2 regions of the Solibacillus sp. FSL K6-1554 genome follow, and region 2 is predicted to be linked to the other one. Evidence: riboswitches for the same ligand, from Rfam matches in the RefSeq annotation. Region 2 holds a riboswitch; the other holds the start of a gene.
What was found. A riboswitch is a leader RNA that binds a small molecule or an ion and turns the genes downstream of it on or off. The one in region 2 is predicted to bind S-adenosylmethionine.
Positions count from the first base shown of each region.

Region 1: another riboswitch for S-adenosylmethionine. It lies ahead of metK (methionine adenosyltransferase); the one in region 2 lies ahead of MHB58_RS18475 (bifunctional homocysteine S-methyltransferase/methylenetetrahydrofolate reductase).

Region 1 is NZ_JBBOSS010000001.1:2,949,763-2,955,406, reverse strand. It holds gene MHB58_RS14645 (Dps family protein) at 1-147, shown strand, start outside; gene MHB58_RS14640 (transposase) at 276-584, shown strand; gene MHB58_RS14635 (NUDIX hydrolase) at 650-1,117, shown strand; gene MHB58_RS14630 (alpha/beta hydrolase family protein) at 1,101-1,904, shown strand; gene pckA (phosphoenolpyruvate carboxykinase (ATP)) at 2,014-3,600, opposite strand; SAM riboswitch class I at 3,800-3,915, shown strand; gene metK (methionine adenosyltransferase) at 4,179-5,375, shown strand; gene MHB58_RS14615 (gamma carbonic anhydrase) at 5,492-5,644, opposite strand, start outside.
Region 2 is NZ_JBBOSS010000001.1:3,715,798-3,721,441, reverse strand. It holds gene MHB58_RS18490 (tetratricopeptide repeat protein) at 1-109, shown strand, start outside; gene MHB58_RS18485 (chemotaxis protein) at 252-743, shown strand; gene hemG (protoporphyrinogen oxidase) at 891-2,276, shown strand; SAM riboswitch class I at 2,363-2,460, shown strand; gene MHB58_RS18475 (bifunctional homocysteine S-methyltransferase/methylenetetrahydrofolate reductase) at 2,563-4,407, shown strand; gene metH (methionine synthase) at 4,400-5,644, shown strand, end outside.

The DNA.
Region 1 (5,644 bases), 770 kb from region 2:
GACTTCAAAACAATTATGGGAGCTTTAAATAAGGCAATGGAAACAGCTTCAGAAGAAGGCGATGACCGTACAGAGGATTTACTGAATGCTCAATTCCAAAGCCTTGAAAAGCATACATGGATGTTAAATGCTTATTTAGGCAACTAATATTGGATAAAACGACTCCGTTTTGGGGTCGTTTTTTTATTAATCATTTGATGGAATGACTGCACGATATATGCTTCCAATGTATAAATGATTTTATTGCAGTCCACCTTAAATATGAGGTGAGAATAATGGAAAAAAATAATGTTTATGTATCCGTTGCCAATTTAACATGCAATTTGCATCCTGGATCTTCGTATGAATTTGTTTTAAAAATGGAACCGCAAAAGGCCCGTGTATTTATGAAGCTGTTTAATCAGATGCAACATCTGGAAGCGTCAAATGCTTTCCGTGCACATATGCCGTTTATTCCATATCATTTGGACAGATTAAATCATGAAATCGACCACCGACTTAAAAAGGTATATGCCCTGATTCATGAATTTGGAGACGAGGAAGCGAAAAAGTTCGTCGAGCAACTGCCATACTTTACTCGATAATTAGGCGATTTGATTGAACCGTAGACATCTGTTCGTTACACTAATAAGAGGAGTTGAGCGAAAAGATGTTTACATTTATCGATGAAAATAATTTAAAAGTAGATTTAAGATTTGATGAAGGTCCTTTCGAAGTTGAACCTAAGCATGTATTGGCCCTTGTACAATATGAAGGGAAATGGTTATGTACGATTCATCACCGTCGTGGTGTTGAGTTTCCCGGAGGCAAGCAGGAGCCTGGAGAGACATTATACGAAGCGGCTATCCGTGAAGTTTATGAAGAAGCAAATGTTGTAATAGAAGATGTAAAATGGTTTGCCTACTACATCGTGCATGATGACATTCCCTTTTGCAAAGCGGTTTTTACTGCCAAAGTAAAGGACATTGAACCTTTTACAGGAGATCATGAAACAGAAGGCATGTTATGGCTGACAGAAGAGGATTTGTGGAAGCAGCCGAATTTAAGTTTCTATATGCGGGATGCAGGAATGAAAAAGATGTTGCAGGAAGTGAAAAATCATGAACGACAATGGTAAGATTTTTTCGATACGCAATTACCCATCACCGAATCCCCATATCCGATTAGATGAAATTACGTATTGGTCACAAGGCCTGCGTGTAAAAGGATTATTGGCACGTCCACAAGCGGCTGGTACATATGAAGCGCTTTTATATTTGCGTGGGGGGCTCCAATCAATCGGTATGGTGAGACCGGCACGTATTGCCCAATTTGCGATGCAAGGCTTTGTAGTATTTGCTCCGTACTATCGCGGAAATCGCGGGGGAGAAGGTAAGGATGAATTTGCCGGTGATGACCGTTATGATGCAATTAACGGTATAGAAGTACTGAAGCATTTTATTCAAGTGGACAAAGTGAATCTGTATGGTTTTTCCCGTGGTGGATTAATGGTATTGTGGACAGCGATTTTACGTGATGATATTAAATCGCTCGTAACATGGGCAGGTGTATCGGATGCGACAGCAACATATTGGGAGCGGGTGGATATGCGGCGCGGCTTGAAAAGGATTGTTGGCGGTACACCAAATAAAGTACCGGAAAACTATGATGACCGGACACCACTACTTGAAATCGAAAAACTTCAAACTCCGGTACTCATAATTCATGGTACAGAAGATCAGCATGTGGATATTGAGCATGCCTATAAACTAGAGCAGTACTTAAAAAAGGAAGGAAAATCTGTTGAGACATGGTTCTCATCCGGATTAAAGCATCATTATCCTCCAGACTTGAACCGTGACACTGTGAAAAACTTATGTAATTGGATGAAACGCCAAGAAAGTAAGAAGTCTGAACAGAACTAGGAAAAAAATAATAAGGGAAAACCTTATTTTATACAAAGTAAAAACAGCATTTTCCCCATAGAGGAAAATGCTGTTTGTTTTTGATTGAATAAAGTTGGTCATTAGTAAATTATACTAATGGGCCGCCTTTTTGAACGATTGCTTCATCAACATTCTCGAATTTCGTGAAGTTATTTTTGAACAGATCAGCAAGTTCAGCAGCTTTTTTGTCATATGCAGCTTTATCTGCCCATGCATCACGAGGATTTAATACGCTAGATGGTACACCTTCAACGGCTACTGGAATGTTTAATCCAAATACTGCATCTTGAGTTGTCTCAACGTTATTTAATTTACCATCGATTGCAGCACGAACCATTGCACGTGTATAAGAAAGCTTCATACGGCTGCCTACACCATATTCGCCACCAGTCCAACCAGTGTTTACTAGGAAAACTTGTGAACCGTGCTCATCAATTTTCTTACCTAATTGCTCTGCATAAACTGTTGCAGCAAGCGGTAGGAATGGAGAACCGAAGCATGTAGAGAATACTGGTTCTGGCTCTGTTACACCACGTTCTGTGCCGGCAAGTTTTGATGTGAAACCACTTAGGAAGTGATACATTGCCTGCTCTTTTGTCAATTTAGAAATAGGAGGTAATACACCAAATGCATCGGCTGTTAAGAAGACGATTGTATTTGGATGACCTGCTACTGATGGTAACACAATATTGTCAATATAGTCGATAGGGTAAGCGACACGTGTATTTTCTGTTAATGAACCGTCAGCATAGTCGCATTCGCGTGTTTCAGGATCTACCGCAACGTTTTCCAGTACTGAACCAAAGCGAATTGCATTATAAATTTCCGGCTCATTTTCAGCAGATAGGTTGATTGTTTTTGCATAGCATCCACCTTCAATGTTGAATACGCCGTTATCAGACCAACCGTGCTCATCGTCACCGATTAATTTACGATCTTTATCAGCAGATAAAGTTGTTTTTCCCGTACCAGATAGACCGAAGAATAATGCAACATCGCCACCTTCACCAACGTTTGCAGAGCAATGCATTGGGAAGATACCTTGTTCAGGCAATAAGTAGTTCATAATACCGAAGATTGACTTCTTCATTTCACCTGCGTACTCAGTTCCGCCGATTAAGATGATTTTCTTTTCAATAGATGTTATAATGAATGTTTCCGATCCTGTACCGTCTACTTCAGGATCTGCTTTGAAGTTTGGCGCAGATACGATTGTAAACTCGGCAACATGTTTAGCCAATTCGTCTGCTGTTGGGCGGATGAACAATTGATGACAGAATAGATTATGCCAAGCATATTCATTAATTACTTTAATGGATAATTGAGACTCTTTGTCTGCACCTGCAAAACCGTTGAATACATATAACTCGTCACGTTCTTTTAAGTAATTTACAACTTTCACATAAAGTTTATCAAATACCTCTGCAGAAATCGGACGGTTAACTTTGCCCCAATCGATTTTATTGTTGCAAATTTCTTCTTTTACTATATATTTATCTTTTGGAGAACGGCCAGTGTATTTTCCTGTTTGGGCACGTAATGCACCTTCAACAGTCAGCACGGCTTCTCCGCGTGATGTAGCTTTTTCAACTAATTGTGGAACAGATAATTGAGTTTTGATGTTTTCCCCGTTTAAAAGTTCTTTCAGCTCGTTAGCAATTTCTACCGAATTCATCTATTAAATACCATCCTTTTTTATAGTATTCCCTTATAGAGGGGAGTTGATTCCTAATTCAAAAATAGTATAACACATTAAGTGAAATAATCTATACTAATTGCAAATTATTTTTTCCGGAATTTTAAACATTGCGAAATACGTCAAAATTTGTTGACAGCACTTGTTTTTTTGCGTAAGATGTTTAATTGAACGGATACTCTTATCCCGAGCTGGTGGAGGGGCAGGCCCTATGAAACCCGGCAACCTGCGTATATTTTATACGTGTTGGTGCCAACCTGATGCAAGGGCAAAAATTCCCTTGAACGATAAGAGTGAAAGGTAACGAAACGTAATATCCTTTCCTCACGTGTGATGAACACGGCTATGAGAGAAAGGATTTTTTTTATTTTGTTTTACAATTTCGTGCTGAGCGAAAATTATATAGTTACAGCCTTTCAGACCCTCGTGTTAAAGCAAATATAGCTTGACGTTAAAAGGTAGATACGCATTAGCGTAATTGCTTTATATAACGGACATGGGTAATGAGTACCGTATCAATAAAAAACAATTGCCAAAGTGATTTAGGAGGAAATGACATGACAAATCGTCGACTGTTTACATCAGAAAGTGTAACGGAAGGACATCCGGATAAAATTTGTGACCAAATTTCGGATGCCATTTTAGACGCTATTTTAGCTGCAGATCCAAATGCACGTGTAGCTTGTGAAACTACGGTAACAACAGGCTTAGTACTAGTATCTGGTGAGATTACAACTTCTACTTATGTAGATATGAAAGGAATTATCCGTGATACAGTGGCAGAAATCGGCTACACACGCGGTAAGTACGGCTTTGATGCGGAAAACCTTGCAGTACTAGTAGCTGTAGGAGAGCAATCACCTGACATTGCACAAGGTGTTGACCAAGCATTGGAAGCACGTGAAGGTTCAATGACGGATGATGAACTGGAAGCAATCGGTGCAGGCGACCAAGGATTAATGTTCGGCTATGCATGTAACGAAACACCGGAATTAATGCCGATGCCAATTTCTTTAGCTCATAAATTAGCACGTCGTTTAACAGAAGTACGTAAATCAGGAGAATTGGAATATTTACGTCCGGATGGTAAAACACAAGTAACAATCGAATATGATGAAAACAATGAACCTGTTCGTGTGGATACAATCGTTATTTCAACACAGCATGATGAAGAAGCAACATTAGAACAAATTCAAACAGATATTAAAGAGCACGTTATTAAACCGGTTGTTCCTGCTCAATTATTGGATGAAGCAACAAAATACTTCATCAACCCAACAGGTCGTTTCGTAATCGGCGGGCCTAAAGGAGATGCAGGTCTTACAGGTCGTAAAATTATTGTTGATACTTACGGCGGCTATGCGCGTCATGGTGGCGGAGCATTCTCCGGTAAGGATGCGACAAAAGTTGACCGCTCTGCAGCATATGCAGCACGTTATGTTGCTAAAAACATTGTAGCAGCTGGCCTAGCTGACCGTGCTGAAGTGCAACTGGCGTATGCAATCGGTGTTGCACAACCTGTATCAATCGCGGTTGATACATTCGGTACAGGAAAAGTAGAAGAATCAAAAATCGTGAACTGGGTACGTGAGCTATTTGATTTACGTCCTGCGGGCATTATTAAAATGCTTGATTTACGTCGTCCGATTTATAAGCAAACAGCAGCATACGGACATTTCGGTCGCACAGATTTAAATGTGCCATGGGAAAGTACGGATAAAGCGGCTGAATTGAAAGCTAAAGCAGGAATTTAATATAATAAAAAGGAGCATCCAGTTTAATGGATAGCTCCTTTTTTATGATCTTATATAAGATTTCTTTTTAACAAGGTATAGATTTATAAGATTCAAAGAGGGGAATGACTGTTAAATTATTTTTGAAGTGATTTATAGTATTGCCCTTTTGCCACATATTCTGAAATTATCCGATCCATATCTGCGCGATCTTCTGCTGTCACTTCACGTACGACTTTTGCTGGGCGACCCATCGCTAAACAATTGGGAGGAATCACTTTTCCCGGTGG
Region 2 (5,644 bases):
CATGGAAGCAACAAAAAAAGTAGTAAGCTACTACGAACAGAGGGATATAGCAGAAGCTGCCAAGTGGCAAGAAAAGCTAAAAGTTCTAAATAACGATATATATGAATAATAATGTAATAGATACTAAAAAGTTTTGATTTTCTATTTCCTTGTCATAAATTAGACCTATTTCATTGATAAATATAGGTTTAATTTTAATGGAAAATAGGAAATATATTATAAGGGGAAAGTATTAAGAAGGGGGAATTTTTATGTATATGTTTGCAGTCCAACAATTCTCTTCTGATCATAATGAGGATAGTATTCAAAAACTACAACAAATGCTATTAGAACAGCGAGAGAATCTGACGACGCTATGTACAATTGTCGAATATTTAAAAAGCTATGTCCAAACTGGATTAGACCATAAAGATGTTATTAAATACAAACAAAAAATTCAAATGATGACTGATAAACAAAACAAACGTTACGATCAAATTGATGAGCTTATTAATACGAATATTTTGGAATTGAAAAAAGGTAAAACAACAGACAATTCCGCACTTGTATATGGAAAAGAAGTTCGGAAAATTGAATCTGGTGTTCGTACTTTAAAGCTATTTGCCGGCGACGCTGTAAATATGCTAGATCTTAACAAACATTTAGAAAACCGCAGCAATGAACGTATACGCTATTTTGATAAACGTTCTACATCTTTGGAAGCAGAAATAATTTCCCTGACAAAGCAACTTTCTTATAAGTAAAATAGAGGCCATCCTACCTGGGAATCTGTCGAGGTAGGGTGGCTTTTCTTATGGAGTTCTGAAAATTGTAATACCCATCTGACCATATTTCGTATGAAAAAGTTTATACTATAAGAAGAGAAGCGAACGAAATAGGAGAGAATGGATATGAAAACAGTAGTAGTTGTAGGTGGAGGAATTACCGGGCTATGTACGATGCATTATCTGAAAAATAAAATGCATGAGCAAAACGTGGAAGCGCGGTTAATACTGATTGAAAAGAACGCATATTTAGGCGGAAAAATTCATTCCGAATACGATAAAGGGTTTATTATGGAAACAGGGGCTGATTCAATTGTAGCACGCCATCCAGGGGTATTGGAGCTTGTTAAGGAGCTTAATTTTGAATCAGAGCTTGTCTATAACGAAACAGGTATTTCCTACATTCATACGAATAACGAGCTGCATGCTATTCCGGCAGGTTCGACATTCGGTATTCCGATGAGTGTAGAATCGCTCATGTCAAGTACGTTAATTTCAGAAGAAGGAAAGAAGAGGGCCCTTCAAGATTTAGAAATCCCGAATACTAAATTTACTAAAGAAAGCTCTATCGGTACGTTTTTAGAATATTTTTTAGGTGAAGAAATTGTTCGAAAGCAAATTGCCCCAGTATTGGCAGGAGTTTATTCAGGCGATTTATATCAATTAAGCCTGGCATCTACATTGCCGTATTTAGTGGATTATAAAAACAACTACGGATCGATTATTAAAGGCTTCGAGGCACATCGCGAGCAATTCGAAAAAGCTGCGAATAAGAAGTTTATTTCTTTCCGTCCGGGTTTATCAGCATTAATCAATCGTTTAGAAGAACAGCTGCCGGAAGTTGAATTCATGAGAAAGACAGTAACAAAGCAAATTCTAAAAAAAGGTGAGCAATATGAAGTCGTGCTGGAAGATGAAACAATATTGGCAGATATTGTTGTACTGGCCGTTCCAAATGAGACGGTACATTATGTAATACAGGATAATTCATTAGAGGAACAGCTGAAAAAGTTCACGACGGCATCTACTTTAACGATGTATGTTGGCTTTGATGTACCGGACGATATATTACCGGCTGATGGTACCGGCTTTATCGTTTCGCATAATAGTGATTTAATTTGTAATGCATCGACATGGACGAGCCGTAAATGGAAGCATACGTCAGCAGAAGGCAATTTACTCGTTCGCTTGTTTTATAAAGATATTAATCCGCGCTATGAAGAGTTGGCAGCCATGTCAGATGAAGAACTGACAAAAGTTGCATTGGAAGACATTCGTCTCAGCTTAGGTGTTGAAGCGGATCCAACTGTCATTAATGTAACAAAGTGGATTGACCAAATGCCGCGCTATGATTTGGCGCATAATGAAGCCTTATCAAAAGTTATACAGCAACTGGCAACGGATTACCCGAATGTTCTATTAGCAGGATGTGCCTATTTCGGAGTAGGAATCGGTGCTTGTATTCAAAACGGCAAAAAAACAGCTGAACACATTATTAGTCGAATTATGTAAAAAAATACTTCATTCAGCTAAAGGGTATTGACGGACGTATTAGATAACGTTATGATTCATTTAAATATTTCAAAAATTCATATTATTTCTTATCAAGAGAAGTCGAGGGACTGGCCCGATGAAACTTCAGCAACCAACATTAAGTCAGGTGCTAAATCCAGTGGCGAATGCCAGAAGATGAGAAGGGATTAAGTCGATAACTACTATGCCTTCTTTTCTTTAATGAAAGAAGGCTTTTTTGTATCGTTAAAATACTGAAAATACTGTAAATGATGGAGTGAAGGCAATGGGTTTACTTGAAGAATTACAAACACGGGTTTTAACAGCCGACGGAGCAATCGGGACACTTCTTTATTCATATGGGTTGGATTATTGCCATGAAGAAATGAATATTGCCCGTCCTGATATTATAGAGAAAATTCATAGTGAATATATTGCGGCAGGTGCAGATATTATTCAGACCAATACATATGGAGCTAACCGCATTAAGCTTGCACGTTATGGTTATGAAAATCGTGTGAAGGAGTTTAATGAAGCAGCGTTAAAGATCGCAAAGCGGGCAGCTTCCCTGGATGGGCAATATGTTCTGGCAACAATCGGTGGTATTCGGGGAATTCGTAAAAGTGATGCAACATTAGATGAAATTTTAGCAGCGTTCCAAGAACAGGCGGAAGTATTACTAGCAGGTGAACCGGATGGATTTTTATTGGAAACGTATTACGATTTTGAAGAATTATCGCATTGTGTCCATCTATTACGTTCGATGACCGATTTGCCGATCATTGCTCAAGTGACGATGCAGGAACCGGGTGTCCTTCAAAATTTAATGACGTTAAATGAAGCGTTTCAAGACTTGGAAAGGTTAGGTGCAGATATTGTTGGGAGTAACTGCCGATTAGGTCCTTTCCATACAATTCAGGCATTTGAAGGGGTTAATTTACCGAATAAAGCTTTTTTATCAGCTTATCCGAATGCATCATTATTGGACATTGAAGATGGTCGAGTAGTTTATGAGTCGGAAACCGATTATTTCGCACGTGCAGCAGTTGAACTCGTAAACCAAGGTGTCCGTTTAATTGGCGGATGCTGCGGGACGACACCGAAGCATATTGCAGCCGTAAAAAAACGTTTGGCGAATATGCAGCCAATTGAAACGAAGGAAGAAAAACACAGGTCTACACAATTTGTCCGAATTCCGGAGCCACGCAAACAGGAGCCGCTCCACGAAAAAGCAAAACGTGAACGTTCAGTTATAGTGGAACTGGATACGCCACGTCATCTGGAAATTGACGGATTTGTAGAAGGGGCAAAACAGTTATCTAAAGCAGGAGCCGATGTCATTATGATGGCTGATAACTCACTTGCTTCACCGCGCATCAGTAATATCGCGATGGCTGCGATTTTAAAAGAGCAAGGAATTCGTTCATTGCCGCATTTGACATGCCGTGACCGAAATTTAATTGGGCTTCAGTCACATTTAATGGGACTTGATGCACTGGAACTTCATGATATTCTTGTCGTGACAGGAGACCCGACAAAAGTAGGGGATTTCCCGGGGGCGACGAGCGTATATGATGTTTCATCAATGGAACTGATTTCTCTAATTAAGCAGTTAAATAAAGGTGGTTCTTTTACTGGGAAATCGCTGCGTAAACAGGCAAATTTCTCGGTAGCCGCTGCCTTTAATCCGAATGTTCGTGTACTGGACCGTGCTGTAGCCCGTTTAGAAAAGAAAATCGAGCATGGAGCAGATTACTTTATTTCACAGCCGGTTTATACGAAAGAAAAGATTATCGAAATCTATGAGGCGACGAAGCATTTGGAAACACCGATTTATATCGGGATTATGCCACTAACATCTTCACGCAGCGCGGAATTTTTACATCATGAAGTACCGGGCATTAAACTGTCCGATGAAGTACTTGCGCGCATGGCTGCCTGTGGGGATGACAAGGAAGCATCGACAGCAGAAGGAATTGCGATTGCTAAAGAGCTGCTCGATACAGCGTGTGAATACTTTAACGGTATTTATTTAATTACACCGTTTTTACGCTATGATATGACGCTGGAATTAATGGACTATGTAAAACAATATGATGTGGAAAGTAAAGGAGTTCAGTCGAATGTATAATCACCCGATTCATGAGCAATTACAAAAAAGAATACTTATCATCGATGGTGCCATGGGGACGATGCTTCAGGCAGAAAACCTAACATATGAAGATTTTGGCGGAGAAGACTTAGACGGTTGTAATGAAAACCTGGTGCTGACAAGACCTGATGTATTGGGTAAAATCCACCGTGAATATTTAGCTGCTGGCGCTGATATTATTTGTACCAATACGTTTGGCGGTACACCACTCGTATTGGATGAATATGACTTAGGTGACAAGGCGGTTGAAATTAATAAGCGGGCGGTTAAAATTGCACTAGAGGCGGCAAAAGAGTTTTCGACACCAGAATGGCCGCGCTTTGTCGCAGGTGCAATCGGACCTACTACAAAAACATTGTCGGTAACAGGCGGTATTACATTTGAAGAGTTGGAAGAAAACTTTTATATACAGGCAAAAGCGCTAATCGAAGCTGGGGCGGATCTGCTCTTAATGGAGACTTCCCAGGATATGCTCAATGTTAAAGCGGGAACGATTGCCATTCACCGTGCATTTGAGGAACTTGGCAAAGAGCTGCCTGTCATGATTTCAGGAACAATTGAGCCAATGGGAACAACGCTTGCCGGGCAATCAATCGAAGCATTTTATATTTCTATTGAGCATATTAAGCCGTTGTCTGTCGGACTGAACTGTGCAACAGGTCCGGAATTTATGACCGATCATATCCGTTCATTGGCAGAGCTTTCAAATGGATATATTAGCTGTTATCCGAATGCCGGTTTACCGGACGAGGAAGGCTGCTATCATGAAACACCGGAGTCATTATCGAAAAAACTGCAAGGCTTTGCAGAAAAAGGCTGGTTGAACATCGTCGGCGGCTGCTGTGGTACAACGCCAGCACATATCGCGGCAATCCGCGAAGCTGTAGATGGCTATAAACCACGCGAGCCGAAAGATGTAACGCACGGACATGTCGTATCAGGTATCGAGCCATTGCAATATGATGAATCGATGCGTCCGTTATTTATCGGGGAGCGTACGAATGTAATTGGCTCACGTAAATTCAAAAACCTGATTGTTGACGGGAAATTTGAAGAAGCTGCAGAAATTGCACGTGCACAAGTAAAAAACGGGGCGCATGTCATCGATATTTGTTTAGCAAACCCTGACCGTGATGAAGTAGAAGATATGAAAAACTTCATGCAGGAAGTTGTGAAAAAAGTTAAAGTGCCGCTCGTGATTGACTCTACAGATGAA